DNA from 4 places in the Pseudomonas sp. GL_093 genome. Region 3 is predicted to be linked to each of the others. Evidence: predicted binding sites of a transcription regulator. Region 3 holds the regulator's gene; each other region holds the start of a gene.

Region 1 (7,896 bases), 3.5 Mb from region 3:
GACCTTGACCGGGTCCACCGACGCCGGTACGGCAATGGTGCCGCTGAAACTCTTGGAGGTATCGACCACCGCCTTGTCGGTCGGTGCAATAACCGAACGTCCGACCAGCGACGACGCCTGCAATGCCTGGGACGAGTTGTAATTGCTCGCCAGGCCACTGACGGTGTCGTTAAGCGTGGTGATGCCTTCCAGGCTACTGAACTGGGCCAACTGGGCGACGAACGCGCCGTTGTCCTGCGGTTCCAGCGGGTTCTGGTTTTTCAGTTGCGTTACCAGCAACTGCAGGAACGCGTCCTTGCCCAGGGCCTTTTTGCCGGTGGCGCTGTTCGTCGCCGACGTCAGGCCATCCGTCGTGGTGCTGGTCTTGATCGAGGAGTTGGCCAGGATGTCCTTGAGGCTAATGCCACTGGTGGTATCGGTAACACTCATCTGAGTCGCCCCTTATCACTGACCGAGGGTCAGGACCTTCTGCATCATGGTTTTGGCGGTGTTCATCATTTCGGCGTTGGTCTGGAACGAACGGCTCGCGGAAATCATGTCAGCCATTTCTTCCACCACGTTGACGTTCGGGTAGTAGACGTAGCCCTTGGCGTCAGCCGCCGGATGGTTCGGCTCGTAGCGCGCCTCAAGGTTGCTCTGGTCCTCGACCACGCCCAGCACTTGCACGCCTTGACCGGCCGCGTCCTGGTTCTGGAACAGCGAGTCGCTGCCACCGCTCTGGCCACCCTGGAACATGGTGGCGAATACCGGGTGCCGTGCACGGTAGGTCTGGTCGATGCTCGACGAGACGGTTTCGGCGTTGGCGATGTTCGAGGCGACGGTGTTCAAGCGAGTGGTCTGGGCACTCATGCCGCTACCGGCAATGTTGAAAACACTGGCTAGAGACATGACTTACTCTCCACGAAGGGCTGACATCAGCCCTTTGAATTTGCTGTTGAGCAGGGTGAAGCTGGCTTGGAAGTTGACCGCGTTTTCCGCGTAGTTCGACTGTTCCAGCTGGGCATCCACGGTGTTCTGGTCGATCGACGGTTGCATCGGCGTGCGATACAGCAGCGACTCGTCGCCATTGCCCAGGCCTTCGGCTTCGATATGACGGCTGTTGGTCATGTTCAAGGCGAAAGTGCCGTTCTTGGTCTTCTCGTTCTGCTCGGCGAGCACTTTCGAGAAGTCCAGATCCCGAGCCTTGTAGTTCGGGGTGTCGGCGTTGGCGATGTTGTTGGCCAGGACTTCGGCACGCTGAGCGCGGAAGCCCAGGGCTTGTTCGTGGATACCGAGCGCTTTATCGAAGCTGATGCTCATGTCGGAAACCTTCGGGTGACCTGATTTTTCGTAACAGGGACATAGCAAGCGTCGTGCCAATTGAAAAAAGCCCGTAAACAGGGGCTTTGCGGGCAGTGGCAATGCGGCAATGCCAGAAAAGCGGCAACCGATTTCCGCCGCCTGCCGCTTTTCTGCCGCTTATCCCGGCCGGGAGAACACCACCTGCCCCTGTGGGAGCGAGCTTGCTCGCGATAGCGGTGGATCAGGCAATGAAGATGTCGACTGATCCGACGCCATCGCGAGCAAGCTCGCTCCCACAGGGAATTGGGGTGTTTGGGGGAAATCATCAGGCAAAAAAAAACGGGAGCCCCTGAGGACTCCCGTTTTTTGATGACGCCAACGAATCACTTCGCCTGGTAAATGATCCCCGGGCTGCACTGGACCATCTGGTAATGATCCGGCAAACCGTTCAGCGCCTCGGAAGCACCGAGGAACAGATAACCGCCTGGCTTCAACGTGCTGTGAATGCGCAACAGGATGTCCTTCTTCACCTCGGCGGAGAAGTAGATCAGCACGTTGCGGCAGAACACGATGTCGAACTTGCCCAGGGCTGCGTAGCTGTCCAACAGGTTGAACGAGCGAAACTCCACCCGACTCTTGATCGGTGCCTTGATTGCCCAGCGCCCCGGCCCCTTCGGGTCGAAGTAACGTTGAAGGCGCTCGGGTGACAGGCCACGGCCGATGGCCAGGCTGTCGTACTCGCCGGTCTTGCAGTTGGTCAGCATGGTACCGGACAGGTCAGTGGCAACGATCTGCACGCCCATCTTCAACTGGCCCATGTTCACGCGTTCGAACTCATCGATCGACATCGACAGCGAGTACGGTTCCTGACCCGACGAACAGGCCGCCGACCAGATCCGCAGACGCTGGCCAGGGGCGGCCTTGATCGCTGCCGGCAGCACCCTGTTCTTCAAGACTTCAAACGGATAGGTGTCACGAAACCACAGGGTTTCGTTGGTGGTCATGGCATCCACCACCATCTCGCGCAAACCGCTGCGCGGCTGGGTCTGGATGCGCTGGACCAGTTCACCCAGGGACTTGATGCCTTGCTGTTCCATCAGTTTGTTGAGACGGCTCGAGACCAGGTACTGCTTGTTTTCACCGAGCAAAATGCCACAGGCTTTTTCCAGGAAGACCCGGAACTGTTCGAAATCCAAATTACCCGTAGACAAAGATGCCGCCTCTTAAATCGTATTAACCGTTAGGGGCAAAAGGCCCCTAGCTGATGTCTGCTGCTTTGATCCGGTTGACTACCCGGGATGCCAGGTCATCAGGACGGAATTTGGCAAGAAAGTCATCGGCACCGACCTTCTTGACCATCGCCTGATTGAATACACCCGACAACGAAGTATGCAGGATGATGTGAAGCTTTTGCATGCGAGGGTCGTTGCGGATCTCGGCCGTGAGGGTGTACCCGTCCATCTCCGGCATCTCGATGTCGGAAATCATCATCAGGAACTCTTCTTCCGGCTTCTTGCCCTCGTCGACCAGCTTGCGCAGGTAATCCAGCGCTTGCCGACCGTCGTTCAACGCCACCACTTCGACACCGACCGTCTGCAGACAACGAGTCACCTGCTTGCGCGCCACCGACGAGTCATCGACCGTCAGCACTCGCAAAGAGAGCGCCTTGTGCTGGGTTTCGACATCCACCACGCCGACGGAAATCGCTTCCGGTGTCGGCGCCACTTCTGCCAGCACTTTCTCGACGTCGATGATTTCGACTAACTGATTGTCGACCCGAGTCACAGCCGTCAGGTAATGATCGCGTCCCGTGCCCTTGGGTGGCGGATGAATCTCCTCCCAGTTCATGTTGACGATGCGTTCCACTGACCGCACCAGGAAACCCTGGGTCTTGGTGTTGTACTCCGTGATGATCACGAAGGGATTGCTTTGATCTTTCAGCGCACCGGAACCGGTCGCCATGGCCAGATCAAGAATCGGAATGGTCGCCCCCCGAATATTCGCCACACCGCACACGACAGGACTGGATTTTGGCATCAGCGTCAGTTTGGGGCATTGCAGCACCTCCCGAACCTTGAACACGTTGATCCCATACAGCTGTTGGCCGTCGAGACGGAACAACAACAGCTCAAGGCGATTCTGCCCTACCAGTTGCGTGCGCTGGTTTACCGCATCCATTACACCAGCCATGCACAGACTCCTACACCAACGCTTAAGTGTGTTGCGACGCGCATTCATCACTAAACGGCACGGCGCTTGCTTTTTAACTCTTATGAACACAGAACCGACATTTTTCCGACGCCTGACATCAAACGCCCGCAGATTGCTTTGCGCGGTGTCGGCTGTCTGCCTGTTCAACGCTGGCTGCCCTGCCCTTGCTGACGCGGTTACCTTGCCTGACATGCTTATCGGCGTCACTCAGGGCTTTCTTGAATTCACCGTAGAAGACTATCTGGCCACCAGTCAAACGGAAGGCCGCTACGAGATCGAGGTCAAGCAACTCGATCCGCGGCTGCGCATGCCCATGTGCGACAAGGAATTGACAGCCACGCTTGAGAGTCCGGCAAGGCCGCTGGGGCGGGTTACCGTCAAGGTTGCTTGCGAGGGCACGTCCCCCTGGACCGTCTTCGTACCCGCTCAAGTGCGCCTGTTTCGCGACATTGTGACCACCACCCGTGCGCTGCGGCGCGCCGGTATCGTCGAGCCCCAGGATGTGACCCTGCGCGAGCGTGACATCAGTCTGATCAACCAGGGTTACCTGACTTCCGTCGACCAGGCGATCGGGCAGAAACTTACCCGACCAATGGTCGCCGACCAGGTCATGACCCTGGTGCACATGGAACAGGCAGAAGTCATCAGCAAGGGCGACCAGGTGGTGATTACCGCCCGCAGTGGAACGCTCAGCGTGCGCATGCCGGGTGAAGCGCTGTCCAACGGCGGCTTGCGCGAACAGATTCGGGTGAAAAACCTCAACTCCCAGCGGGTCATCAAGGCGCAAGTCACCGCGCCCGGTCAGGTGGAAGTGGCCATGTAGAACTCTCTGCTTGTGAAGATGTGGCGCGCCACTCGACTGTTCCCTAGACTGTGCCCTATGCAGGGCAAGCGCTGACGCGCGCAAGCTCATTGATAATTGGGCCTAAAGTTTTTCCGGGTATGGCCGAAAACATGGCAAGCGTCCAAATACCCAGAGGTTTTTTTGTCATGGTCATCGATTTCAGCCGTTTGAACAGTTCCTCGTCACTTACCGGTAGTACACGTACCAGCACCGCGAAGGAGACCGCCGAAGCCGGCAAACCCGCACCGCTGAATACCCCGGCCGAACAGGCCAGTACCGTCAAAAGCGGGGAATCGGTACATCTCAGCAATGAGGCTCAACAGTTGCAGAAGGTCACTGACAAGCTGCGCGATCAGCCTGCCGTCGACAACGCCCGCGTGGCCGAGTTGAAAGCAGCGATTGCCGATGGCAGCTACAAAGTCGACAGCAACCGTGTAGCCAGCAAACTGCTCAACTTCGAAGCCCAGCGCTAGGCCAAGGCCTGCGCCAGGCTTTTGGACGCTTAAAACCCAAGGCCAGCCATGCACGACACTAATTTACTGCAACTGATCACCGACGATTTCGCCCCGGCACAGCACTTGCTGGAGTTACTGCAAACCGAGTCCCTCGCCTTGCACGGTCGCGATATGCCACTGCTCGAAGAAATTCTGGCGCAGAAACAGGCATTGATCATTTTGCTCGATCAGCATGGCCGCAAGCGCAGTGAAATCCTCGCCAGCCTCAACCTGCCGACCAACCGCAACGGCCTGGAGCAACTTGCCAGCCATTCGAGTATTGGCAATCAGCTGTTGGAACAGAGCGATGTATTGACCGATCTTCTGGCTCAGTGCCAGGCGGCCAACGTCAAGAATGGCCAGTCGATCCTGGTGCAACAGGCCTCAACGGCCAATCAGCTGAAAATCCTCAACGGCGGCGAGCCGCCAGCGCTCTATGATGCACGCGGATCAACCTCCATGCTTGCGAAGCCACGCCCGCTCAGTCAGGCTTGAGCCTGCTGAAAAGCGCGCACTATCAAGACGCGAAACTTGCTGGCAATATGCTGGCCAGCCGTAGTCATATTTTGTCTGGAGATTGATGAACCGTGTTCAATGCCTTAAGCGCGGAAGATGCTCCGCAGCCACCCAAGGTGCTCACCACGCCGTTGGAGATCTCCGGCAACCTGCGCCAGCTGCAAGACAGCCATGATCCGCTGATCATCACGTTCCATGAGCGCAGCCAGCGCTTCCAGAGTTATCTGGTGGACATTGACCGTGACAGCAACATGATTGCCCTGGACGAAATGATTCCCCGCGATGGTGAACGCTTCCTGCTCGCCGGCGAACCGTTCAAGGTCGAAGGTTTTCACGACGGCGTGCGCATTGCCTGGGAAAGCAACGGCCCGTTGACCATCGACGAATCCGGTGGTGGTCGCTGCTACCGTGGCGCCCTGCCCGCCGAGGTGGTTTACCACCAGCGTCGTAATGCATTCCGCGCAGCATTGAAGCTGGCACAACTGGTCAACGTCGATCTGGGCGGTGAAAAACTCAAGTCGCCGATCAGCGGCAAGCTATTGGACATCTCCGCCACCGGTTGCAAGTTGCGCTTCGAAGGCGACATCACGGACAGCCTGCAACTGGGCCAGGTCTATGACCGCTTCATCGCCGCCCTGCCTTTTGGCAACATGACGGCACCGGTCGAGCTGCGTTACCTGCACTTCGAAGAAAGGATCTCCACCACCTTCGCCGGCGTACGCTTTCACAACATGAGCGGGCTGGTGCAACGGCAGGTCGAGCGGTTCGTCTATCAGCTTCAGCGCGAAGCGCGGCGCTTCGACAAAGACGACATGTAATAAGACGCTTCAATAGAAAACGGGCAGTCCCTTGCGGTGACTGCCCGTTTTTTTATGCGTTGTTTTTATGCGTTATGGCCTGGCCTCGGTAAAACTTTGTTCGCGAGGTGCATCAGGGTCTTCGGGTGGCGGATCGGTTTCGGGCTCTGATTCAGGTTCCGGGTCCGGCTCAGGGCTGATCGGGTTCTGCATCTGATCCTGAACCACCTGCTCATCGACCCGCGGGTCAAGGCAAGCCACCAACGGCGAACTCGACATACTGTCCGGCATGGCGACGTGATGCAGCGGTGCATCGTCCACCACATGCAGGTTGGTCACCGCTTTCGGGCGAATCCGCCACACCAGCACCAACGCGAAGAAACTGAAGAAGGCATAGAGCATGTGGCTGCCGAACAGCTTCATCAGCACCCCGGCCACCAGCGGCCCGATACTGGCGCCGACACCGTAGGTCACCAGCAGCATCGCTGTCAGGGACACCCGGCGATCACCCTCGACGTGGTCGTTGGAGAACGCCACCGCCAGCGGATATAGGCAGAACATCACCAGCGAACAGCAGAACCCGGTGATAAACAAAATCTCCAGCGGTACCTGTTGCATGATTGCCAGCGGCAACGCGGTCAGCGCCAGGACCAGGGCAAAACAGCGGATCAACAGCGCCCGGTCATAACGGTCGGACAACCAGCCCAACGGCCATTGCACCAGCAACCCCGCAAAAATGCAGCTACCCATGAACAGACCGACCTGCTCTGTGGACAACCCCTGCTGTGAGGCATACAGCGGTGCCAGACCGTAGAACGAACCGATGATCAGCCCCGCCCCCAGCACCGTGCTCAACGACTGCGGCACACGCTTGATGAAGAACCGCGGCTCCATCGGTGCCGGGTGCAATGGCGCCGGGTGAATCCGCCGGGTCAGGGCCACCGGCACCAGGCACAGCGCGAAGCACAAGGCGACCAGCATCAGCAGTTCAAGGCCCAGGCCCGGGTGCATGACCAGAATCAACTGACCCAGCACCAGCCCCAGGTACGAGGCGATCATGTAGCCGCTGAACACCGTTCCGCGCTGCGAGGCTTCGGCCTGCTCATTGAGCCAGCTTTCGATAACCATGTATTGGCACATCATGCCGAGGCCGACGATCACCCGAAGGAAGATCCAGGCAGGCAACCAGTCCACCAGGCCATGGCCCAGCACCGCCGCGCCGACAATCCCGGCGCAAGCCGAATAGGCGCGAATGTGCCCGACCCGGGCAATCAGCCGGTGGCCGATCTTGCCACCCAGTACCAGGCCGCAATAGTTGGCCGCCATCAACGCACCGACCCACAGGCTGTCGACGTGGTCGGCGGCCAGGCGCAAGGCCAGGTAAGTACTCAACAGGCCAGAGCCGATCAACATCATCAGCGAGGCAAAATAAAGCGCTCGAAAGGGTTTCCAGATTTGGCGCATCGGCGTTCCGAGCGGCTCCTTGCAGTGAGTTTCAGGCTACCGACAAACGATAGCCTGATGTCGACGGGGCGTCAGGCCTGGGCCGCTAAAACACGCCGCTCCCAGGGAGTAATTTCATCAAAGAAGCTGGTCAACTCCATGGTCTTCGAGGCGATGTAGCCTTCGATGAATTCCTTGCCAAACAGTTCCTTCGCCAATTGGCTACGTTTCAGACGCTCAAGAGCCGCATGCAAGGTACACGGCAACGAAAGATTGTCCGGTACTTCGAATTCACCCTGGATCGGCTCGC
Region 2 (7,896 bases), 950 kb from region 3:
CAGGTCACGGCGTACTTCTGCGCCAGACGCAGCCCCGGCAAGGTTTTACGGGTGTCGAGCAACTTCACCTGAGTCTCGGCAACGTAATCCGCCAGGTGCTGCGCGCGCGTGGCCACGCCAGACAGCAACTGCAGGAAGTTCAGTGCACTGCGTTCGCCCGTCAGTAGCGAGCGCGCCGGGCCTTCGAGGTGGAACAGCACCTGATTGGGTTTCACCCGCTCGCCATCGCGCACCTCCCAGTGCACCGCAACACGTGGATCCAGCTGCCGAAACACTGCATCAACCCAGGCTGTGCCGCAGATGACGGCAGCGTCGCGGGTGATGATCGTGGCTTTGGCCAGGCGTTCGGCCGGGATCAGCTGTGCGGTGATGTCGCCGCTGCCGATGTCTTCGAGCAACGCACGGCGCACGTTGGCTTCGATTTCGGCGGTCAAATCGGCGAGACGTAGATTCGGCATAACGGGCTCCACAAACAAAGTGGCCCGATTATAGGGCCATGGCACTGGGCAACCCAAGACATCAGAGGCGTTCCCATCGCTCTGAAACCTGCATTTGGTCGATTCACCTGAGCAATCGGCACTCAGTCAGCGTCTGCCATAAGCGTCTATTTCAATGGGAAACGCAGAGTCTGCTGGTAGAGGGGACATCTTTTGCAAGATAATCCGCCTTGCTTTTGACGTCATGGCTTTGACGTGGATTTGGATTGACGACTTCGAAGACTCACCGTTTCAGGAGGCCTGAATGCACAACGACGGGAATGTAGTGCCTTTGCACAAGGTCGCTACCGACCAGGCGACTCCCTCGCCGCTCGCCCGCCTGCCTGTGATTCTGCTTCAGGTTCGTGACAAGGCCGCTCAACAGCTCAGGCATGGTTTGCAGGAACTGTTCGATAACGCCGACGACACGCTGTTCGAAATGGCCGACCGGGCCCGCAATGACGTCGAACAGAACCTCTTCTTCGAAGCCATGCGCGACTTGCGCCTCAAGCGCAAAAACATCGAACGCGGCTTTCTTGAACAATTCTTCGAGGCTTTTGTCAGCCTTACCCAGTGCGACATCATTCAGTCTGCCTTGCCCCAGGCGTTGACCTTCGACGCCTCGGTGGCGCTGCCCGATGACGACGTGGAGCGCAGCGTGGCAGTGGAGGCGATGGTCAGCAAAGTGCTGAACCGCGACGGCTTCACCCTGGACCAACTGACTGCCCGACTCAGCGCACTGCTGGGCAGGGAACTGCTTGATCAGCACAATCCCATGGGGCCGGCGATGCTCTGCGAGTACTTTATGCAGGCCGGGCGCAACCTGGGGGTGGAGATCAAGGTCAAGCTGATCATCCTCAAACTGTTCGAACGCTATGTGCTCAGGGATGCCAATCAGCTCTACGCCGAAGCCAATCAGTTGCTGGCCGCCACCGGTGTTCTGCCCGACCTTAAGCCCGCGCCTGCGCGTCAGGTTACGGATCGTGCGACTGCCGGCGTTGGTACTGAACCCGCACAGGCCAACACTCGCGTCGGTGGCCCGCCGACCGACGACAGCGTGCAGGAAGCCTTCGCGGCGTTGCAGGAGTTGCTGTTTCACGTGCGTGGCAGTGTCGCGCCAACCCTTGAAGCCAGTGCCCAGACACAGCCGATTTCCACCCATGACCTAATGCGCCTGCTCTCGCACTTGCAGCAATACGTGCCGGCGCCGGCAGCCCAGGACGACTTCGATCTGCGAAACCAGCTCGAACAACTGCTGACCCGGGTCAGCGTCAAAAGTGGCAAGTCCCGCGTGGTTGGAGTGGCTGACGAAGACGTGATCAACCTGATCGCCATGCTCTTCGAATGCATCCTCGATGACCGCAACCTGCCGGACTCGCTCAAGGCGTTGATCGGCCGCTTGCAGATCCCGATGCTGAAAGTGGCGGTGCTCGACAAGAGCTTCTTCAGCCGCAGCAGTCACCCGGCCCGGCGCCTGCTCAATGAAATCGCCACCGCTGCCATGGGCTGGGGCGAGTGCGATGACCATGAGCGCGACAGCCTGTATCTGCGCATCGAGCAAGTGGTGCAACGGTTGCTGAACGATTTTGTCGATGATCCGGCGGTCTTTTCCGAATTGCTCGCGGATTTTCTCGCCTTCACCAGCGACGAGCGCCGTCGCAGTGAGCTGCTGGAGCAACGTACCCGTGACGCCGAAGAAGGCCGCGCCAGGACTGAACTGGCCCGCCAGCGCGTCGAACAGGTGCTGAATCAGGCCTTGTTGGGCAAAGTGTTGCCGCAACGGGTGGTGGTGTTTGTCCAGGAAGCGTGGAGCCAGGTACTGCTGCTGACCTGTCTCAAGCACGGCGATCAGTCGGCCGAGTGGCACGCTGATGTGCGGTCCATGGAGCAATTGATCTGGAGCGTGCAACGTCATGATGAATCCGATGCGAGCTTGCGCTTGTTGGCGCTGGTGCCCGGCTTGCTCAAGTCGTTGCGCGACGGGCTGAGCAGTTCGGCCTTTGATCCGTTTGCCACCAGCGAATTTTTCAGTGATCTGGAAGCCTTGCACGTTCAGCTGTTCGAACGTCCAGGGCAAAAGCTTGAGCAGTCTGTCGATACACCGGTAATGGTCGAAGTGCTGCAGGGAATCGTCCTGCGAACCGCCGACGAAGGGCCGGTCGATACGGCGTCAGTGCGCTTGCCGGAGGACGATGCCGGTCTGCTTCAGGTTGATCAGCTGCGGTTGGGGTGCTGGGTCGAGTTTCAGGAAGACGAGGAAAACACCCTTCGCTGCAAGCTGGCGGCGATCATTGAAGCCACCGGCAAGTACATTTTCGTCAATCGCACCGGGATGAAAGTGCTGGAGCGCAGCCGCACCGGTCTGGCGCTGGAATTTCGTCGTGGCGCGGTGCGCGCGCTGGACGACACCTTGCTGTTCGACCGGGCGCTGGAGTCGGTGATCGGCAACCTGCGGCGCCTCAATCGCGGCAAGTGATCGCGCCCCGAGGGTCTATCACGGCATACTGGGCGCCAACACAGTCGTCGTTGAAGGAACCTGTATGCAGTTGGACCCCGCGAGCGGTTGGTGTCAGGGCGTAGATATTTGCCCCTCGCCCAACTTCAATGCGCGCCCCTCGGGCGAAATTTCCCTGCTGGTGATCCACAACATCAGCCTGCCGCCAGCGCAGTTCGCTACCGGCAAGGTGCAGGAATTTTTCCAGAATCGTCTGGATGTCACGGAGCACCCCTACTTTGAAGGGATCGCCGACCTGCGTGTGTCTGCGCATTTTCTGATCGAACGTGACGGCACTGTCACTCAGTTTGTCTCTTGTCTTGAACGTGCCTGGCATGCCGGCGTCTCGAGTTTCGAAGGGCGGGAAACCTGTAACGATTTTTCCGTGGGCATCGAACTTGAAGGCACGGATGATCTGCCGTTCACCGACGCCCAGTATCAAGCGTTGACGACCCTGACCCGGCAGCTGCAAAGCACGTTCACGGGTATCACCGCACAACGCATCTGTGGGCATAGCGACATCGCACCCGGGCGTAAAACCGATCCGGGGCCGGCGTTCGACTGGGCACGCTATCGCGCTGCCCTGGCACAAGAGGAACAACAATGAGTTTTCTGGTGTTGCTGTTGGCGGTCTGGATCGAGAAGTTCTCGGCCCTGCGTCATCGGGTTCAGCGCGATGGTGGATGGGTTCGCGAGCTGAACAAGCTTGAGGTCAATCCACGTCTGGCGAAAAGTCCGTGGCTGATTTTGCTGATACTGGTGTTGTTGCCAGTGGCACTGCTGGGTTTGCTGCTGCTGGTACTGGACCCGGTGGCTTACGGTCTGCTGGCGTTGCCGGTGCACCTGCTGGTGGTGATTTACAGTCTCGGTCGCGGTGATCTGCTGGCCGGTCTCGGGCCGTTTCGCGATGCCTGGCGCCGGGAAGACCTGCAAGCGGCCGCTCATGTAGCGGACCGCGATGTGGGTATCTGCGCCGATAGCGGCGAACAACTGCTGGAACGGGTCGAAGGGCATTTGCTGTGGGAGGCTTATCAGAGCTTTTTCGCGGTGATTTTCTGGTACTTCCTGCTGGGCCCGGTCGCGGCCCTGAGCTATCGACTGCTGGCCCTGGCCGAAGAACACGGGCAGAACCCGGCCGTGGTCGAGCGCGCGGCCAAACTGCGTCACGCGTTCGACTGGGTGCCGGTGCGTTTGTTGGCGGCGAGTTTTGCGTTGGTCGGCAACTTTGTCGCGGTCAGCCGGGTGATGCTGCACGAACTGCTGAACTGGAACATCAGCGCCGCCCAATTGATCGAGAAGGTCGGGCTGGTGGCCGGTGAAATCCCGGCACCGGTGGTCGGGCCTGACGGCATCAACAGCCTCGACCGGATCTGGGAACTGCTGCTGCGCGCGGCGGTGCTCTGGTACGCCGGTTTTGCGTTGTGGACCGTCCTTCCGTAAGCACACTGAACCCTGTAGCAGCTGGCGCAGCCTGCGTCCGGCTGCGCAGCAGTCGCCAACTCAGACACCGCGGTTTGGCTGACTCACCGCGTGATCAGGATTTACGACTGCTGCGCAGCCGAACGCAGCCTTCGGCAGCTGCTACAAGTCAGCGTCCCCCCGCCGTTAACCTTAAGTTACAAAACCTCCCGCCGATTTGAGCTATACAGAGACAGCGCCGAATAGTGGCTATCTGCTGTCGACCCGCGCCTGCCAATAAAAATAAGAAATCAAAGGGAGACTTCCAGTGAAGAGCTTGCTCTATCCCGCCGTCGCGCTGATGAACCGCCTGAGCTTTGGCATGAAGTTCAGCCTGATCAGCGTGCTGTTCCTTGTGCCGATGCTGGTGACCAACTTCTATCTGGTGCGTGATTCTTATCGAGAGTTCCAGGGCACCCGGGTCGAACTGCAAAGCCTCGACCTGCTGGGCAGCAGCCTGATGTTACGGCGCGATCTGGAAACCCTGAACAACCTGGTGCAGATCAACGTCACTCTCGGTCAGTCAGGCAAGGCCGGCAATGTCGAGTCGCAGATCAGTACCCTGGGGCAAAATGTGCTGACCCGTTTGCAAGGGCTGACGGCGATGACCGCTGACCCCGAGCAAATCATGGTTTTCGATGGCAAACGCGATGAAATGATCGCCGCATTCAAGGCTCAGCAAGCGGAAAACTCCCTGCAAAGCAAAAGCGCGATGATTGGCAAGTTGCTCGGCAACGCGCAAATTTTCAGCCAGATCATCGCCAGTCAGGCCGGCCTGAGCCGCGACACCCAGAGCGACATGCGCCAGCTGAGCGAACTCATTACCAATGTCACCCCACCCGTGACCCAGCTTCTGGGTGAAGGTCGGGCGATGGGCTCTTTTTCGCTGGGGCAGGGCTTTCTCAACTCGGCATCGAGTACCCGTTTTGATGAGTTGCTGGCGCAGATCGAAAAACTGCACGCCGAATATGCCCTGAAGTTGCAGGACGCGATGGGCTCCAGCAAAGCGGCACGGGAAACCCTGGCCGCTCAGGCCGATAGCAGCAAGGCGTCGTTGAAAAAGGCCAGTGAACTGTTCGAAGAGCAGGTGGTGATGGCCGACACGCTCGATGCGCCGTGGCAGGGCTTTTACGATCAGGTCACGGGCCTGATGGACCAGACCTACCAACTCAATGAAGCCACCCTGAAGTTTCTCGGCACCCAGCTGCAACAGCGACTGGAGCAGAACCGCACCCACATGGTCTTGCAGGCCGTGGCGCTGTCGGTGGTGTTTGTGTTGATTTTTTACCTTTACGGCGGCTTCTACGCCTCGACCCGCACCACCCTCAAGCGTCTTGGCGCGGTGATGGACAAGGTCGCGGCCGGCGACATGACGGTGACCTTCAGCGCCAACAGCCGCGATGAACTGGGCGAGTTGGGCGAGGTGTTCAACGGCACCGTGAAGAAAATCCATGACCTGATCGAGCGGGTCGGCCAGACCGTCAGTGAGGTCGAGCGCCAGGCCGGGCAGGTGGAGAACGTTTCCGCCCAGAGCAACCAGGCGGTGGCGGGGCAGCGCACGCAGATCGAGCAGGTCGCCACGGCCATGAACCAGATGTCGGCCACCTCACTTGAGGTGGCGCGCAGTGCCGCCGCGGCGGTCAGCAGCGCCCATAGCGTCAACGACGAGACCATCAGCGGTCGCGGGCTGGTGGAATCCCAGCAGGGCAGCATCGCTGCACTGGCCAGTGAGATCGATCAGTCGGTGCTGGTGATCAATCAACTGGCCAGCGACAGCCAGTCCATCAGCCGCGTGCTGGAGGTGATCAAGAGCATCGCCGAACAGACCAACCTCCTGGCGCTCAACGCGGCCATCGAAGCCGCTCGGGCCGGCGAGCAGGGCCGTGGTTTTGCGGTGGTGGCGGACGAGGTCCGGACCCTGGCCAAGCGCACCCAGCAATCGACCGAGGAAATCGAGCAGATGATCGCCAAGCTGCACAGCGGTGTCGGCGCTGCGGTGAAGGCGATGGGGACCAGTCATCAGATGGCCAACGGCACGGTGGGGCAGTCGGAAAAGGTTCAGCAAGCGCTGGAAAACATACTCGGTGCCGTCGGCATGATCGTCGATCAGAACCAGCAGATCGCCGCCGCGGTAGAGCAGCAGACCGCCGTGGCCCATGACATCGACCAGAATATTGTCGAAATCAACCGCGCCGGTGAGCGTACCGCCGAAGGTGCACACCAGACCGAGGATGCCAGCCGTGCGTTGTCGGCTCAGGTGGTGGAGCTCAAGCAACTGATCAGCGCGTTCCGGGTCTGAAAAACACCCCGGCTCCTACAGTTTGAACGGGCGGGCAATTTTTCCTCCGTCGTCTGGTTTTTGGTCTTTAATGAAGGAAGATCAATCACTTGGACCCGCCCTGAGGAGGCTCGGTTATGTCTGCGGTAACGATTGGAATCCAGGGTCATTGCGCTCATTGCGGGAGCACGCTCCTGCTCAAACCCTGGCAACTCAATGCAATTGCCATCAATGAAGCGTTCACGTGTTCCCACTGCCAGAAAGCTTTACAACTGAACGATCCGAAACAGATCAAGCGCTTCAAGTCGCTCGACTCCCTGGCATTGCTGCGGGCGAGCACGTTGATCATGGTGTGCACCGCGTTGCTGGTGGCGTTGGTGTTGGAGTGGATCGGGATGTTCAGCGTCGTGGAGCAGCTGAATTTTTCGCTGTTGGCGATTTTCGTCTATTTCGCCGTCATGCGGTTTGCCCGGCACCGGCAACACATGACACTGACGCTGGAAGCCGCCAAGGCACACGCCGACTGATTACCAGTTGAACAGCTCACAAGCGTTGGCCGTGCTGGCGGCGGCCAATTGCTCGGGGCTGATCGCCATGATCCCGGCCAGTGCCGAGCAGATCACCGGCAGATGCGCCGGGCTGTTGCGTTGGCCGGGGAACATGGCGGGAGCCATGTCCGGCGAATCGGTTTCCAGTACCACCGATTCAAGCGGCAACTCGGCCAGTACACGGTGCATGCGCAGGGCCTGAGGCCAGGTCGCGGCACCGCCCAGGCCCAATTTGAAACCGAGCTTGATGTATTCGCGGGCTTCTTCTTTGCTGCCGGCAAAGGCATGAATGATCCCCGCGCGTTTCAAGCGAAACCGTTTAAGCGTGGCAATCACCGCCGCGTGGCTGCGTCGCACATGAATCAGCGCGGGAAGATTGAAGTCCGCCGCCAGTTGCAGTTGCGCATCGAACAGTACCTGTTGACGTTCACGGTCCAGGGTTTCGATAAAGTAATCCAGACCGATCTCGCCCACCGCGCACAGCTGTCGATGGCCGGCTAACCGAGTCAGCCAGTCACCGAGTTCCGTCAGGTCTTCGGGACGATGATCATCCAGATAGACCGGATGCAGACCGAACGCCGCATGCAGGTCAGGATCGCTTTGCACCAGATCCCAGACCCGCTGCCAATTGCCCTGATAAAC
Region 3 (7,896 bases):
TCAGGCCATGAAACTGGTTCGTGATGAGCTGGGCGCTGATGCCGCCATCATTGGCAACCGCCGGATCGCCGGTGGTGTCGAGCTGACGGCTGCCCTGGATTACAAGTTGTCGGCGCTGGCTCCGCGCGTTCCGAACATGGAACTCGAAGACGAGCTGCGCAAGACCCAATCGCGGATCGTCACCGCCCAGGCTGAATTGAGCCTGCGCAGCGATGGCGAGAGCGATAAGTCCACCAATCGCCAATTGTTCGCCGGCCTGCCACTGACCGCCGCCGAGCCGTTGATCGAGCCGACCTACACCGAACCCCGTCGTCCTGCACCGGCTGCGGCACCTGCCTCTGGTGGCGTCGACCCACGGGCGTTCGACTCGATGCGTTTCGAACTCAACAGCCTGCGCGAACTGATGGAAGTGCAACTCGGCTCCCTGGCCTGGAATCAGCTGCAAGGCAGCCGTCCGGCCCAGGCCAATCTTTGGCGTCGCCTGCAACGCATCGGTCTGTCCGGCCCGTTGTCGCGCGATCTGCTGGCGCTGATTACCGATATTGAAGAACCTCGTCAGGCCTGGCGCATGTTGCTGGCACACCTGGCGCGGATGATCGTCACACCGGAAGTCGAGCCTCTGGAAGAGGGCGGCGTGATTGCCATGGTCGGCCCTGCCGGCATGGGCAAGACCACCACTCTGGCCAAGCTCGCGGCCCGTTACGTGCTCAAGTACGGCGCGCAGAATATTGCGCTGGTCAGCATGGACAGCTATCGAATTGGTGCTCAGGAACAACTCAAGACGTTGGGCCGGATCCTCAATGTGTCGGTGACGCATGTCGATCCGGGCCAATCGTTGGTGCAGGCGCTGGAGCCGTTGCTGCGCAAACGCGTGGTGCTGATCGATACCGCAGGCCTTCAGGCCAGCGATCCGGCACTGCGCATGCAGCTCGAAAGCCTGGCCGGTCGTGGCATCAAATCGAAAAATTATCTGGTTTTGGCAACCACCAGCCAGAAGCAGGTTCTAACGGCCGCTTATCACAGTTACAAGCGTTGTGGGCTCGCTGGCTGCATCCTGACTAAACTGGATGAAACGGCAAGTCTGGGCGAGGTGTTGAGCCTGGCCATCAGTCATGAATTGCCGGTGGCCTACCTGACCGATGGCCCGCGGATTCCGGATGATTTGCATCTACCGCGTCGTCATCAGTTGGTCAGTCGCGCCGTCAGCGTGCAAATGCAAGAAGAACCCAGCGAAGAAGCCATGGCTGACATGTTCGCTGATATTTACCACAGCCCGACCAAGCAGGTCGGCTGAGGTATTAATGAACAGTTTTTGTACCTACATCGATGGTCTGCCATGCATTGTTCAGTTAGTGAACGCGCAGCCAGTAATGTGGCCTCCGTCTAAGTAAGACAAGGTAAAGAAAATTCATGGGCAGCATGCATCCCGTACAGGTGATCGCGGTGACCGGCGGCAAAGGTGGCGTCGGGAAGACTAACGTGTCAGTGAACTTGTCCCTGGCTCTAGCTGAGCTCGGCCGGCGCGTCATGCTGCTGGACGCTGATCTGGGGCTGGCGAACGTCGACGTCCTGCTGGGACTGACACCCAAACGTACTTTGGCCGACGTGATCGAAGGCCGCTGTGAGCTGCGCGACGTACTGTTGCAGGGCCCTGGCGGCATTCGCATCGTCCCGGCCGCGTCCGGCACACAGAGCATGGTTCATTTAAGCCCGGCGCAACACGCCGGCCTGATCCAGGCGTTCAGCGATATCGGCGACAACCTCGACGTGCTGGTGATCGACACCGCTGCGGGCATTGGTGACTCGGTCGTCAGTTTCGTTCGCGCAGCGCAAGAAGTCTTGCTGGTGGTCTGCGACGAACCGACCTCGATCACAGATGCCTACGCACTGATCAAACTGCTGAACCGCGATTACGGCATGAACCGCTTCCGCGTCCTGGCCAACATGGCCCAGAGCCCGCAGGAAGGTCGCAACCTGTTCGCCAAGTTGACCAAGGTCACGGATCGCTTCCTTGACGTCGCCTTACAATACGTCGGCGCGGTGCCTTACGACGAAAGTGTGCGCAAGGCCGTGCAGAAGCAGCGCGCCGTCTACGAAGCCTTTCCGCGGTCCAAGTGCTCACTGGCGTTCAAGGCCATTGCACAGAAGGTCGATACTTGGCCGCTGCCTGCCAACCCGCGTGGGCACCTGGAGTTTTTCGTCGAGCGCCTCGTGCAACAAACCGCAGGACCTGTGCTATGACAGCCAGTGGCTACAACCTCTACAAGAAGTCGGCACGTGACGCGCAGTACGAGCTGATCGAGCGTTACGCGCCACTGGTTAAACGCATTGCCTACCACTTGCTGGCGCGTCTGCCGGCCAGTGTCCAGGTGGAAGATCTGATCCAGGCCGGAATGATTGGCCTGCTTGAAGTGTCGACCAAATACGACGCCAGCAAAGGCGCGAGTTTCGAGACGTACGCGGGCATTCGAATCCGTGGCGCGATGCTCGATGAAGTACGCAAGGGGGACTGGGCGCCACGTTCGGTCCACCGCAATACCCGGATGGTCAGCGACGCAATTCGCTCTATTGAAGCTAAAACCGGCCGTGACGCTAAAGATCACGAGGTTGCGGCCGAACTCCAATTGAGTCTCGACGATTATTACGGGATTTTGAACGACACCCTGGGCAGCCGGTTATTCAGTTTCGACGATCTGTTGCAGGACGGCGAACACGAAGGGCTGCACGAGGATGGCGCCAGTGCTCATCTCGAGCCGTCACGCGATCTGGAAGATGAACGCTTCCAGGCGGCGCTGGCGGACGCGATTGCCAATTTGCCGGAGCGTGAGCGACTGGTGTTGGCGCTGTACTACGACGAAGAGTTGAATCTCAAGGAAATCGGTGAGGTCCTGGGGGTCAGCGAATCTCGGGTCAGCCAGTTACACAGCCAGTGCGCGGCCCGTTTGCGGGGGCGTTTGGGGGAGTGGCGAGCGCGCTGAAGGCAGTGTGGGGACACTGCGAACGCGGCGGGTGGGGTGTTGAACCTTACCGGTCCCGATCTGTTGTGCTCCAGACAGTCATTGAGTGCTTTGCCGGATTGATTGAAATGGCGCGTCCAGGTGCTGGGCGCGTTTAAGACTGCTTGGAGGTCGAATTGGACAAGAACATGAAAATCCTCATCGTTGATGACTTCTCAACGATGCGGCGGATCATTAAAAACCTGTTGCGTGACCTTGGGTTCACCAACACAGTCGAGGCCGACGATGGCACTACTGCCATTCCGGTTCTCAACAGCGGCAGCATCGACTTTCTGGTAACAGACTGGAACATGCCTGGCATGACCGGTATCGACCTGCTGCGCCACGTGCGTGCCGATGAAAAGCTCAAGCACCTGCCGGTGCTGATGGTGACCGCTGAAGCCAAGCGCGAGCAGATCATCGAGGCAGCCCAGGCCGGTGTTAACGGCTATGTGGTCAAGCCCTTCACGGCCCAGGCGTTAAAAGAAAAAATCGAGAAGATTTTCGAACGCATCGGTTGATGTGCGAAGCCACTGCGCCACGGGGGAGCTATGGAGCATAACGAGTCTTCACAGGGCGATTTCGAATCGACTCTGAAAAAACACGCGGTCGAACTGGTCGAAAGCCTTGAAAAAGGCAGGTTCGGCGACGCTGTGCAACTGATCCATGAGCTCAATCAGACCCGTGACCGTGGCCTGTATCAGGAAGTGGGCAAGCTCACTCGCGAGCTGCATAGCGCGATCGTCAATTTCCAGATTGACCCGCACATGCCGCAAGCCGAGGAAGTCTCGCAGATCACGGATGCCACCGAGCGTCTGGGTTATGTGGTCAAGCTGACCGAGGCGGCTGCCAACCGCACCATGGACCTGGTGGAAAACGCCACGCCGCTGGTCAACGGCCTGAGCAACGAAGCCCAGGCCTTGAGCACCGACTGGGGACGGTTCATGCGTCGCGAAGTCGGGGCTGAAGAGTTCCGCGAGCTGGCCCGGCGAGTCGACGGTTTCCTGACACGCAGCAGCGAAGACAATCGCGTTGTGTCGAGCAACCTCAACGACATTCTGCTCGCTCAGGATTACCAGGACCTCACCGGTCAGGTGATCAAGCGCGTGACCCAATTGGTCACCGAAGTTGAAAGCAACCTGCTCAAGCTCGTGCTTATGGCCAGTCAGGTGGACCGCTTTGCGGGCATCGAACATGACCGTGAAGCGATGCTTGCAGAAAAAGATCCGCAAAAACATCTCTCTCAGGGTGAAGGTCCGCAGATTCATGCCGATAAAAGAGAAGACGTTGTGTCCGGTCAGGACGATGTGGACGATTTGCTATCCAGTCTTGGATTTTAGGTTTTTAGGTTTTTAGACCTTTAGGAGCACCCCCTTAATGAGCTTCGGCGCCGATGAAGAGATCCTTCAGGATTTCCTGGTTGAGGCCGGCGAGATTCTAGAGCAACTGTCCGAACAGCTGGTCGAGCTTGAAAGCCGACCAGACGATGCGGACTTGCTCAATGCAATTTTTCGCGGTTTTCACACTGTAAAAGGAGGCGCCGGCTTCCTCCAGCTCAACGAGCTGGTGGAGTGCTGTCACATCGCCGAGAACGTGTTCGACATCCTGCGCAAGGGTGAACGCCGCGTCGACTCGGAACTGATGGACGTGGTTCTCGAAGCGCTGGATGCGGTGAACGGCATGTTTACCGAAGTCCGCGAACGCAGCCCGATCACGGCTGCCACGCCAGAATTGCTTGCGGCACTGGCCCGTCTGGCCGAGCCGCAAACCGCCGATGAAACGGCACCGGTCGCCGAGGTGGTGGAAGAACCTGCCGCCGAGAGCGAATCGGGTGACATCACCGATAACGAATTCGAACAACTGCTGGACTCGCTGAACGCCGTCAAGGCTCAGGCAGAAGCCCCGGCAGCTGTGCCAGCGCCGAGCAGCAATGCGGCGGCCAGCGACGAAATCACCGATGCCGAGTTCGAGTCGTTGCTCGATCAACTGCACGGTAAAGGCCAGTTCGCCGTCGATGCGGTAGCCCCGGCGCCAGCCGCACCGGCTGCCCCGAAAGCGGCAGGCGACAGCTCCGATATCACCGACGACGAGTTCGAAGCACTGCTCGATCAGTTGCACGGCAAGGGTAACTTTGCCGTTGATGCGCTGGAATCGGCCATTGCTGCGGTCCCGGCCCCGGCTGCGCCAACCGCTAAAGCGGCTGGCGGCGATCTGATCTCCGATCACGAGTTCGAGTCGCTGCTCGACGAATTGCACGGCAAAGGCAAGTTCACCGAGGTTGGCACTGGCGCAGTGGTTTCTGCTCCTGTCGCCAAGGCGCCAGCACCGGCTGCGAAACCTGTAGCCAAAGCGCCCGAGCCTAAAGCCGAAGCGCCGAAGCCTGCCGCTGCTGCAGCACCGGCTCCGGCCCGTGCGCCGGCCGCACCGCCACCGGAAAAGCCGGCCAGCGAAGCCGAGACCACCGTGCGGGTCGACACCGCGCGTCTCGACGAAATCATGAACATGGTTGGCGAGTTGGTACTGGTGCGTAACCGCTTGGTCCGTCTGGGCCTCAACAGCGGCGACGAAGCCATGTCCAAGGCCGTGTCGAACCTCGACGTGGTCACGGCCGACCTGCAAACCGCGGTCATGAAGACCCGGATGCAACCGATCAAGAAGGTCTTCGGACGTTTCCCGCGTCTGGTTCGCGACCTGGCTCGTCAGCTCAAGAAAGAGATCAACCTGGAACTGGTCGGCGAAGAAACCGACCTCGACAAGAACCTCGTCGAGGCCCTGGCCGACCCGCTGGTCCACTTGGTGCGCAACTCGGTCGACCACGGTATTGAAGAGCCGGCCGAGCGCGAAGCGATGGGCAAGCCTCGCAGCGGCAAGGTGATCCTGTCCGCTGAACAGGAAGGCGACCACATCCTGCTGTCGATCTCCGATGACGGCAAGGGCATGGACGCCGATGTTCTGCGCGGCATTGCCGTGAAGAAAGGCTTGATGGACAAGGATGCAGCGGATCGCCTCAGCGAATCCGATTGCTTCAACCTGATCTTCGCGCCGGGCTTCTCGACCAAGACCGAAATTTCCGATGTCTCCGGACGCGGCGTGGGCATGGACGTGGTGAAAACCAAAATCGCCCAGCTCAACGGCACCATCAATATCTATTCGACCAAGGGCAAGGGCTCGAAGATCGTCATCAAGGTCCCGTTGACCCTGGCGATCATGCCGACGCTGATGGTCATGCTGGGCAACCAGGCGTTTGCGTTCCCGCTGGTGAACGTCAACGAAATCTTCCACCTCGACCTGTCGACCACCAACGTCGTGGACGGCCAGGAAGTGGTGATCGTGCGGGACAAGGCGCTGCCATTGTTCTACCTCAAACGCTGGCTGGTCAGCTCCGCCGCTCACGAAGAGCAGCGCGAAGGCCATGTGGTGATCCTTTCGGTGGGCACTCAGCGGATCGGCTTCGTCGTCGATCAACTGGTGGGCCAGGAAGAAGTGGTCATCAAGCCATTGGGCAAAATGCTCCAGGGAACCCCGGGCATGTCCGGCGCCACCATCACCGGTGACGGCCGCATTGCGCTGATTCTCGATGTTCCGAGCATGCTCAAGCGTTACGCCGCACGGCGTATTTGATTCTGGTGGAGCGGGGCGACTGAGCCTCGCTCCGTCTAACGGAGTGTTTATGGCAGTTAAAGTCCTGGTGGTGGACGATTCGGGGTTTTTCCGCCGCCGCGTCTCGGAAATTCTTTCAGCGGATCCGAATATCCAGGTCGTCGGCACGGCGACCAACGGAAAAGAGGCGATTGATCAGGCGCTGGCCCTCAAGCCAGACGTGATCACCATGGACTACGAGATGCCGATGATGGATGGCATCACGGCGGTGCGGCACATCATGCAGCGCTGCCCGACGCCGGTGTTGATGTTCTCTTCGCTGACCCACGAAGGCGCTCGGGTAACCCTCGACGCGCTGGACGCTGGCGCGGTGGATTTCCTGCCGAAGAATTTCGAAGACATCTCCCGCAACCCGGAGAAGGTCAAGCAACTGCTGTGCGAGAAGATTCTCAGCATCTCGCGCAGTAACCGTCGCGCCAACACCTACAGCGCTCCGGCACCTGTCGCCGCACCCGCCCCGACGCCTGCACCTTCGAGCGTCAGCAGCTACGGCAGCAGCGCGCCTGCGCGTCCGGCACCGGCTCCGATTCCGGCGCGTACGCACGCCCCGGCCTCGTCGTCGCCCGCGCCGAAACGCAAAGCTTACAAACTGGTCGCCATTGGTACGTCCACTGGTGGTCCGGTTGCCCTGCAGCGGGTTCTGACCCAATTGCCGGCCAATTTCCCCGCTCCGATCGTATTGATCCAGCACATGCCAGCCGCCTTCACCAAGGCCTTCGCCGAACGTCTGGACAAGCTTTGTCGCATCAGCGTCAAGGAAGCCGAGGATGGCGACATCCTGCGTCCGGGCCTGGCGTTGCTGGCGCCGGGTGGCAAGCAAATGATGATCGACGGCCGTGGCGCGGTGAAAATCCTCCCGGGCGATGAACGTCTGAACTACAAGCCGTGCGTGGACATCACCTTCGGTTCCGCGGCCAAGACTTACGGTGACAAAGTTCTGGCGGTTGTGTTGACCGGCATGGGCGCCGATGGTCGCGAAGGCGCGCGTCTGCTCAAGCAGGGCGGCAGCTCGATCTGGGCTCAGGATGAAGCCAGCTGCGTGATCTACGGCATGCCGATGGCCATCGTCAAAGCCGAACTCGCCGATGCGGTGTACGGCCTGGACGATATTGGCAAGCATCTGGTCGAGGCTTGTATCTGATGGATGTTTTAAGCCTCATCGGGATCATCATGGCGTTCGTCGCCATCATTGGCGGCAACTACCTTGAAGGCGGCCACCTCGGCGCCCTGGCCAACGGCC
Region 4 (7,896 bases), 1.3 Mb from region 3:
TTCTTGGTCAGCACAATAATGTCGATACGGCGATTGATCGGATTGAACGGGTGCTCGCGATCGAACAACGCCGACGAGGCATAACCGACGACCCGCGCCACCTGAGTATCCGGATAACTACCCGCGACCAGCGCACGACGTGCAGCGTTGGCACGGTTGGCCGAGAGCTCCCAGTTACCAAAGTCACCGGTGCCCGTGTACGGCTTGGCATCGGTGTGGCCGCTGATGCTGATCTTGTTCGGCACCGCTTTAATGGTGTCGGCCATGGCCAGCAGGATGTCTTCGAAGTACGGCTTCAGACGAGCACTGCCGGAGTCGAACATCGGCCGGTTTTCGGCGTCCACGATCTGGATGCGCAAACCGTCCGGCGTGATTTCGAAACTGATCTGGTCTTTGAATTTCTTCAGCTGCGGGTTCTCTTCAACCTTGGTCTGCAGTTCTTGCAGCAACAACTCGAGGCGTTCCTTCTCGACCTGCTCGGCCATGCCTTCAACCTGCTCGGCGTCGATGGTCACCTTGTCTGGCTGCGGCTGAGATTTCACCTCGGGGTTGAGGGTGTTCTCCGGCGCCAGGGTCGGCGTGCCGCCCAGGTCGATGATGTACGGCGTGCCGCTTTCGGAAAAACCGACCGGGTCCTTGAAGTAACCGGCGATGGCGATCTTCTGTTCTGGTGTTGCGGTGGACAGCAGCCACAGCACCAGGAAGAACGCCATCATCGCCGTCGCGAAGTCCGCGAAGGCGATTTTCCAGGCGCCCCCGTGATGCCCGCCGGCGATGCGCTTGACGCGCTTGATGATTATCGGCTGGTTATTTTCCATGACTTAACGTCCGCGAACCGCTTGTTCCAGCTCAGCGAAGCTAGGACGGTGCGCCGGGTACAGAACCTTGCGGCCGAACTCTACCGCCAGCGATGGCGGCATACCGGAAGCCGAAGCGACCAGCGAGGCCTTGATGGCTTCGTAGACGTTCAGTTCTTCCTTGGCATCGTGGGCCAGGGAATGGGCCAGCGGACCGAAGAAACCGTACGCCGCGAGAATACCGAAGAAGGTACCGACGAGTGCCGCACCGACGTGCAGGCCGATGGATTTCTGATCGCCTTCACCCAGGGAAGCCATGGTCACCACGATACCGAGTACCGCCGCGACGATACCGAAACCAGGCATGGCGTCGGCAATACCGTTCACCGCGTGGGATGGATGCTCGAGGTCTTCCTTGAGGCTGTAAAGCTCCATGTCAAACAGGCCTTCAAGCTCATGGGGAGCCATGTTGCCGGAGGACATGATGCGCAGGTAATCACAGATGAACGCGGTCATGCGTTCGTCCTTGAGCACGGCCGGGTACTTGGCGAAAATCGGGCTCGCGGCGGCATCTTCGATATCGCCTTCGATCGCCATCATGCCTTCGCGGCGGCTCTTGTTGAGGATCTCGTAGATCAGGCCGAGCACTTCCAGATAGAACGTGTGGTTAAAACGCGAACTGAACATGCCCAAGGATTTCTTGAGCACGTGCATGGTCATGTATCCGGGGTTGGCCTGCAGAAATGCACCGAGTGCCGCACCACCAATAATCATCACCTCGAAGGGCTGAATCAGGGCGGCAATTTTGCCGTGGGAGAGCACGTATCCGCCGAGCACGCTCGCGAATACGACGATGATGCCGATTAATTTAGCCATAGGTAGGAGAGCACTTACTGAGTCGGGTTCAAGGTCATATTCGGAAGTTAAAAAATCTCTTCTTCTACTTATCGGCAAAACTGCGCCAGACTATAGCCAGTTCAGGCGAAAAGCCAATTTGGCCCGCTCCGGGCATAGGTAATGCAGACGATGATCGCGTCCAACCATGGCTAACGAAACGAACGTTCCATCTCCAAAACCAACCACTCTCGAAGGCTGGGTCAAGCTTCTCGATGGCGTGCGCCTGCCGGTTCCGCAAGCCAGTCATGACCGTGTCTGCAAGGCCATCGCCAACAGCCGCAGCTCCCTGCGCGATATCGCCGAACTGATACAGGACAGCCCCGCGCTGGCCCTGAGCGTGATTCGCGAAGCCAATCGCCACACCCATGGCAGCATGACCGAGCCTGCGGAAAACCTTGAGGTGGCGATCAATCGCCTCGGTTTGAAGCGCACCGAAGAACTGCTCGCCCGGTTGCCTGCCCAGCCGCAATCGGAGATCCCGATCGCCCTGCGTCAGCTGCAACTGATCAGCCAGCACGCGACCCAACAGGCCAACGGTTTTTTCGCCAGTCGCCTGGCGCGGCTGTGGCAGGACATCCACTGGGGCAGCCTGCTGTTTCTCTCGCCGCTCTGGCCGATGGCGTTGACCCATCCGCAGCTGCTCGAAGAATGGGAGCTGCGGGTCATCCACAAAGGCGAGTCGGCGCGCAAAGTCGAAAAGCAATTGTTCGGCGCTCGCCTGCTGGATATCTGCCTGGCGCTCGTGGACATCTGGCGCCTGCCGATCTGGGTGCAACAGGGTTATCGGCTGCTGCTCAACGAGCAACGTGAGCTGGTGAAAGTCCTGCGCATCGCTCGCGACAGCGATCATCCATTGCGCCAGCAGAACCGCCTCGATGACGATCCGACCCTGCGCCGCTGGCTCAATCAGCCGGCCAACACGGTGCTACTGGCCAACGGTCTGGCGCTGTCGGCACAACAGGCCTGGGACAGCCCGCACAGTGAGCGTTGGCAGTACCTGACCAGCCTTTACCTGCAAATGCCGATGGACGAAGTGCAGCAGCAGTTGCACCAACAGGCCGCCAACAGTGCCCGCCATCATGCGATGCCAGACCTTTGGCACCCGGCCGTGTCACTTATCTGGCCGTGGGGCATGAACCGCGTTCACGCCGGATTGCTGCCGGCCGCGGCACCGACGGCCGAAGACCTGGCGAAATGGCGCAGACAGTGTGCCGAGTTGCTGGTCGAGCCGAGTCGCTTCACCAATGCCATGCACTTGACCACGTCTGCCCGGGACGCTTTGGTTGCGTGCGGCATGCGTCGGGTGATGATCCTTATGGCCGACCGCACCCATGACAATCTGCGAGTGCACCAGACGGCCGGGCTGCCAAAAGAAGTGGCCGGCCTGAACTTCGCCGTCAGCCAGAGCACCGTGCTGCAACGCCTGCTCTCGCAGCAAGCCCAGGTACGCCTGACGCCGGCCAACAACGCGCAATTTTCGGCCCTGTTACCGGCCAGCCTGCGCTCACAGTTCGGCGGCGAACACTTGCTGCTGCGCTCACTGGTCAATAATGGTCGGGTGATCATGATTGTGGTGGCGGATCAGGGCGGCGGGCCGTTCTCGGAAATCACCGTGCAAGCCTTCGGCAAAACCGGACAGTGCATCGAAAAGGCACTGCACAGCTTTAGTCACCGCGGCCAATGACGCTGCTATACAATCCTCCCCTTTGTGTTCTGGAGACCTCACATGTCTGACTTCTCTGGCTTGCCGCTGGTCATAGAGCCGAGCGACTTGCTCGCCCGTCTCGACGCCCGCGAACTGATTCTGGTGGACCTGACCAGCAGCGCCCGCTATGCCGAAGGGCATATCCCTGGTGCGCGTTTTGTCGATCCGAAACGCACGCAACTCGGTCAGGCGCCTGCGCCGGGACTGATGCCGCCGCAAGCGGCACTCGAAGCGTTGTTCGGTGAGCTGGGACACAACAAGGACGCGGTCTACGTGGTCTATGACGACGAAGGCGGCGGTTGGGCCGGACGCTTTATCTGGCTGCTGGATGTCATCGGCCACAGCAAGTACCACTATGTCGACGGCGGCCTGAAGGCCTGGCTGGCAGAAGGTTTGCCCATGTCGATCCAGATCCCGGCTCCGGTCGGCGGCCCGGTTGCGTTGACCTTGCACGACGAACCCACTGCCACTCGCGAGTACCTGCAAAGCCGTCTCGGTGCCGCCGACCTGGCGATCTGGGACGCACGCGGACCTCTGGAGTACTCCGGCGAGAAAGTCCTAGCGGCCAAGGCCGGGCACATTCCCGGCGCGGTCAATTTCGAATGGACCGCGGGCATGGATCAGACGCGCAACCTGCGCATCCGCACCGACATGCCGCAGATCCTGGAGAAACTCGGGATCAGCAAAGACAAAGAAGTGATTACCCACTGCCAGACTCACCATCGTTCTGGCTTCACCTATCTGGTGGCCAAATCCCTCGGTTATCCGAGGGTCAAAGGCTACGCCGGTTCCTGGGGCGAATGGGGCAACCACCCCGATACGCCCGTAGAGATTTAAGGTTTTTAAGGACAGTTAATGAATAAGCGTTTGTTTATCCTCAGCCAATACCTGCTGCCCCATCACCTGCTGTCGCGACTGGCCGGCTGCATTGCCGAATGCCGCGTGCGCTGGTTCAAAAACGCGTTTACCGCCTGGTTCGCCAAGCGTTATCAAGTGGACATGTCGCAGGCGCTGGTCGAAGACCTGACGGCCTACGAGCACTTCAATGCGTTCTTCACTCGCGCCTTGAAGGACGGCGCTCGCCCGCTGGACGAGACGCCTGGCGCGATTCTCAGCCCGGCCGACGGCGCGGTCAGCCAACTGGGCCCGATCGAACACGGTCGCGTGTTCCAGGCCAAGGGCCACAGCTTCAGCGTGCTGGAATTGCTGGGCGGCGACGCTGCCAACGCAGCGCCGTTCATGGGCGGTGATTTCGCGACGATTTATCTGTCGCCGAAGGACTACCACCGCGTGCACATGCCGCTGGCCGGCACCCTGCGCGAGATGGTCTACATCCCGGGCCGGATCTTCTCGGTCAACCAGACCACCGCTGAAAACGTTCCGGAACTGTTCGCCCGCAACGAGCGTGTGGCGTGCATTTTCGACACCGAGCGCGGGCCAATGGCCGTGGTGCTGGTGGGTGCAATGATCGTTGCGTCGATCGAAACCGTTTGGGCCGGGTTGGTCACGCCACCAAAACGCGAGCTGAAAACCTTCCGCTACGACGAAGCTGCCCGTGCGCCGATCCATTTGGAGAAAGGTGCAGAACTGGGTCGATTCAAACTGGGTTCGACCGCTGTCGTGCTGTTCGGGCCTGATCAAGTGAAGTGGGCTGAAGAACTGGCGGCCGGTTCGCCGGTGCAGATGGGCCAGGGCATGGGCCTGGCAAAAGACTGATCCCTGATCCGACCCCGCGAACGTCTTCGCGGGGTCGGACATTTCGGTGGTGCCGTTACTCTATCTGTCCACGGAAGCCGATCGGCCCTTCGTTGGCGTAGGTATTGGTGCCACTGAGGTTTTTCCCTCCATCGCTGGAGGTCACGCTCAACGCCACAACGTTCTGATTATCCCGGCCTCCGATGACCCATTTGCCACCCGGATGCCACGGGGCATCGTTGCCGCCCCACTGATTTTCAACGTTGTACTGGTTCTGGCCCGTGCGCTGAGCCTTGAAGCCAATGGGACCTTCACCCGCATACGTCATGGTGCCGGTGAAACTCTTCCCGCCATCGCCCGATTTGATCTCGATCGCGACAACGTTCTGGTTGTCCCGCGCGCCTAGCGTCCAGTCTCCGCCCGGATGCCAGGGTGCCGAACTACCGCCCCATTGATTTGCTACTACGTATCTAGACATAAACTTCATCTCCTTGAAGTTACAAAGAGACCTGCCCTGCGTAGGCAGCAGGCCGTACGACTGTGCGTATCCAGTCGCACGAGTGTCAGATTAGTAGTACGCCCGGAGGGCACTCGACTGACAGACAAACGGTATAAATCCATAGCTGCTACAGTCAGGTCATTCACTGCCCATTTACCGGTTGGAGTTTTTCCACGGCATGAATGAGACCAGCCCCCACCTCCTGCTACGCGCCCCGATCCCGACGCAGTTGCGCCTGTCGTTCTGTGAGGCCACCCCGCGTGATCTCAAGCGCTGGATCGCCAATCTACCCAAAGCCAACATCGGCGAAACCGCTCGCCAGCTGTATCAAGGCCTGAGCGAACTCAACCAGCTGCTCACGCCCAGCGACAATCGCCTGCAATTGCTCGAACTGCTGCGGCCCGAGGTGTATTTCGTCTGCAAACACCTTGAGCAGCATTTCCTGCATCAGTCGATTGTCCTCGACGAGCGTTCCCGCAAGATCGCCAACCTCTGTCAGGCGCTGCAAAGTCACTTGGCCATTGGTTATAAACAGATCGTCGTGCGCATCACTCCGACGTACAGCAAGGACCGTGCGCCGCTGCTGACCCAGGCGCTGCAACGGGCGATCCATTGCCTGAACGGGCCGCTGATTCGCGCGACCAAACTCTATTGCCCCGTGCCGGAGGGCCTGTGGCTGGAGCTGCATGAGCTATACCGGATCGCCTGTGCGCACCGGCTCCAGCACACGAGCCTGCGCGATGAACTGGCCAGCCAGACGCAAAACCTGAGCATCGAACAGACTTACGTGGTCGCCTTGCTGCTGGGCGCCTCACGCTGCAACCAACTGCGCCAGCACCAGATTGCCCGGGTTGCCGAGGTGCTGGAGCCCTGGAGCCAATGGATCAAGCTGCAACCCGGCAAACCGGCCACCGGGCTGTTTGCCGTCGCGCCAGACCTCGACACCGGACCGCGTTACCGCACCAAGTTCCGGGCCGAGCAGCAAGAGAGCTTATTGGGGATTGATCCGCAGCCGTTGGTCGCGGCGATTGAAGCTCACTTGCAAAAAAACGACAATTCATCACCGCTGCCCGTGCCAGCAGAGTTAAGCCTGGATACGTTGCAACACCTTCATGCCGCCTGGGGCCAGACTGCCGAGCGCAGTTTCCAGCGCACCGTCGGCCAAGGCACGTTGACCCTGTGCATAGGCATGAGCGCGCTGCACTTTTATCTGGGAGGGCAACGCTCATTCAGCGACATCCTGAAAAGCCCCGGCACCCGGCCTGCACAGTTTTCGGTAACGTCAGTGGCCGGCCGGGAAAAGGACCAATGGCACCAGGCCTTCGACGCCGCCCCACAAGGCAATGCAGACGCTCTATTGCCCTACGAAGAGATCGAATACCCGCAGCTTCAGAATGACGACAGCCACGAGGCATCCGACCGCAATCAGCACTTCCCGACCCATATCCTGTCAGTGGTCAATCACAGCCCCGGCGGTTACTGCCTGGCCTGGCCCGTCGCTGTGCCGGCCGAGTTGCAGGCGGGTGAGATGGTCGGTATCGAGGATTCTGCCGGTCAGGGTTGGAGCATCGCGGTGGTGCGCTGGATCCGCCAGGTGCGCGGCGGCGGCACGCAGATGGGCGTCGAGCAGGTTGCGCCCTGCGCCGAGCCTTGCGGCCTGCAACTGGTGCGCACCCGTGATGACCACAGCCAATACCTTCGCGGTCTGTTGCTGCCGCAAATCAGCGCCATCGACGTGCCGGCCACCCTGCTCGCGCCGCGCCTACCCTTTCAGGAGGGCAACAAGGTCATGATCAATACCCACGGCGAGGAACGCCGGGTCGGGCTGGAGCGGCGGGTGGCGAGCACCAACAGTTTCAATCAGTTCGCCTACCGCCCACTGGAGACAGCCAGAAATGACAACGCCGCGGAAAGCGGCGCTGAGGAGGATTTTGATTCGTTGTGGAAGTCGCTTTGAGGGTGAATCTGTAAGACCGCGGCGCGGCCTTCGCGAGCAGGCTCGCTCCCACAATTGATCTATCTCCATCACACGATCAATGTGGGAGCGAGCTTGCTCGCGATGAGGCCAGATCAGGCAGCAAATACCTCAAAGCTGCCCGTCGCGATCCCGGAAGCCCAGCAGATACAGCACACCATCCAGCCCCAAGGTGGAAATCGCCTGCTTCGCCGACTGTTTGACCAGCGGCTTGGCACGGAACGCCACGCCCAACCCGGCAATCGCCAGCATTGGCAAATCGTTGGCGCCGTCGCCGACCGCAATGGTCTGCTCCAGACGCAAACCTTCCTTGTGCGCCAGTTCCTTC

The links. The regulator FliA, encoded in region 3, starts transcription of late flagellar genes. The targets are predictions, from matches to a motif close to CTAAAGTTTNNNNNNNNNNNGCCGNTAA.
Region 1: a site for FliA is predicted at 4,418-4,445, ahead of flgM (flagellar biosynthesis anti-sigma factor FlgM). Genes of this name have one in related genera too.
Region 2: a site for FliA is predicted at 4,552-4,579, ahead of AC3IUE_RS04045 (methyl-accepting chemotaxis protein). Genes of this name have one in related genera too.
Region 4: a site for FliA is predicted at 1,742-1,769, ahead of motA (flagellar motor stator protein MotA). Genes of this name have one in related genera too.

Annotation. Positions count from the first base shown of each region.
Region 1 is NZ_CM174448.1:5,429,659-5,437,554, forward strand. Features, by position in the region: gene flgD (flagellar hook assembly protein FlgD) at 1-429, opposite strand, end outside; gene flgC (flagellar basal body rod protein FlgC) at 445-888, opposite strand; gene flgB (flagellar basal body rod protein FlgB) at 892-1,299, opposite strand; gene cheR (protein-glutamate O-methyltransferase CheR) at 1,665-2,492, opposite strand; gene AC3IUE_RS25050 (chemotaxis protein CheV) at 2,539-3,471, opposite strand; gene flgA (flagellar basal body P-ring formation chaperone FlgA) at 3,554-4,315, shown strand; gene flgM (flagellar biosynthesis anti-sigma factor FlgM) at 4,483-4,809, shown strand; gene AC3IUE_RS25065 (flagella synthesis protein FlgN) at 4,858-5,325, shown strand; gene AC3IUE_RS25070 (flagellar brake protein) at 5,418-6,164, shown strand; gene AC3IUE_RS25075 (MFS transporter) at 6,237-7,607, opposite strand; gene AC3IUE_RS25080 (glutamine synthetase family protein) at 7,679-7,896, opposite strand, start outside.
Region 2 is NZ_CM174448.1:918,021-925,916, forward strand. Features, by position in the region: gene nadC (carboxylating nicotinate-nucleotide diphosphorylase) at 1-458, opposite strand, end outside; gene AC3IUE_RS04030 (DUF1631 domain-containing protein) at 742-2,952, shown strand; gene ampD (1,6-anhydro-N-acetylmuramyl-L-alanine amidase AmpD) at 3,017-3,577, shown strand; gene ampE (regulatory signaling modulator protein AmpE) at 3,574-4,410, shown strand; gene AC3IUE_RS04045 (methyl-accepting chemotaxis protein) at 4,697-6,727, shown strand; gene AC3IUE_RS04050 (hypothetical protein) at 6,844-7,233, shown strand; gene AC3IUE_RS04055 (TatD family hydrolase) at 7,234-7,896, opposite strand, start outside.
Region 3 is NZ_CM174448.1:1,872,470-1,880,365, forward strand. Features, by position in the region: gene flhF (flagellar biosynthesis GTPase FlhF) at 1-1,294, shown strand, start outside; gene fleN (flagellar synthesis regulator FleN) at 1,411-2,241, shown strand; gene fliA (RNA polymerase sigma factor FliA) at 2,238-2,978, shown strand; gene AC3IUE_RS08445 (chemotaxis response regulator CheY) at 3,146-3,517, shown strand; gene AC3IUE_RS08450 (protein phosphatase CheZ) at 3,548-4,336, shown strand; gene AC3IUE_RS08455 (chemotaxis protein CheA) at 4,374-6,617, shown strand; gene AC3IUE_RS08460 (protein-glutamate methylesterase/protein-glutamine glutaminase) at 6,667-7,797, shown strand; gene AC3IUE_RS08465 (flagellar motor protein) at 7,797-7,896, shown strand, end outside.
Region 4 is NZ_CM174448.1:587,368-595,263, reverse strand. Features, by position in the region: gene motB (flagellar motor protein MotB) at 1-818, opposite strand, end outside; gene motA (flagellar motor stator protein MotA) at 822-1,673, opposite strand; gene AC3IUE_RS02590 (HDOD domain-containing protein) at 1,840-3,378, shown strand; gene AC3IUE_RS02585 (rhodanese-like domain-containing protein) at 3,421-4,236, shown strand; gene asd (archaetidylserine decarboxylase) at 4,255-5,115, shown strand; gene AC3IUE_RS02575 (lectin OAA family protein) at 5,171-5,572, opposite strand; gene AC3IUE_RS02570 (molecular chaperone) at 5,772-7,550, shown strand; gene serB (phosphoserine phosphatase SerB) at 7,680-7,896, opposite strand, start outside.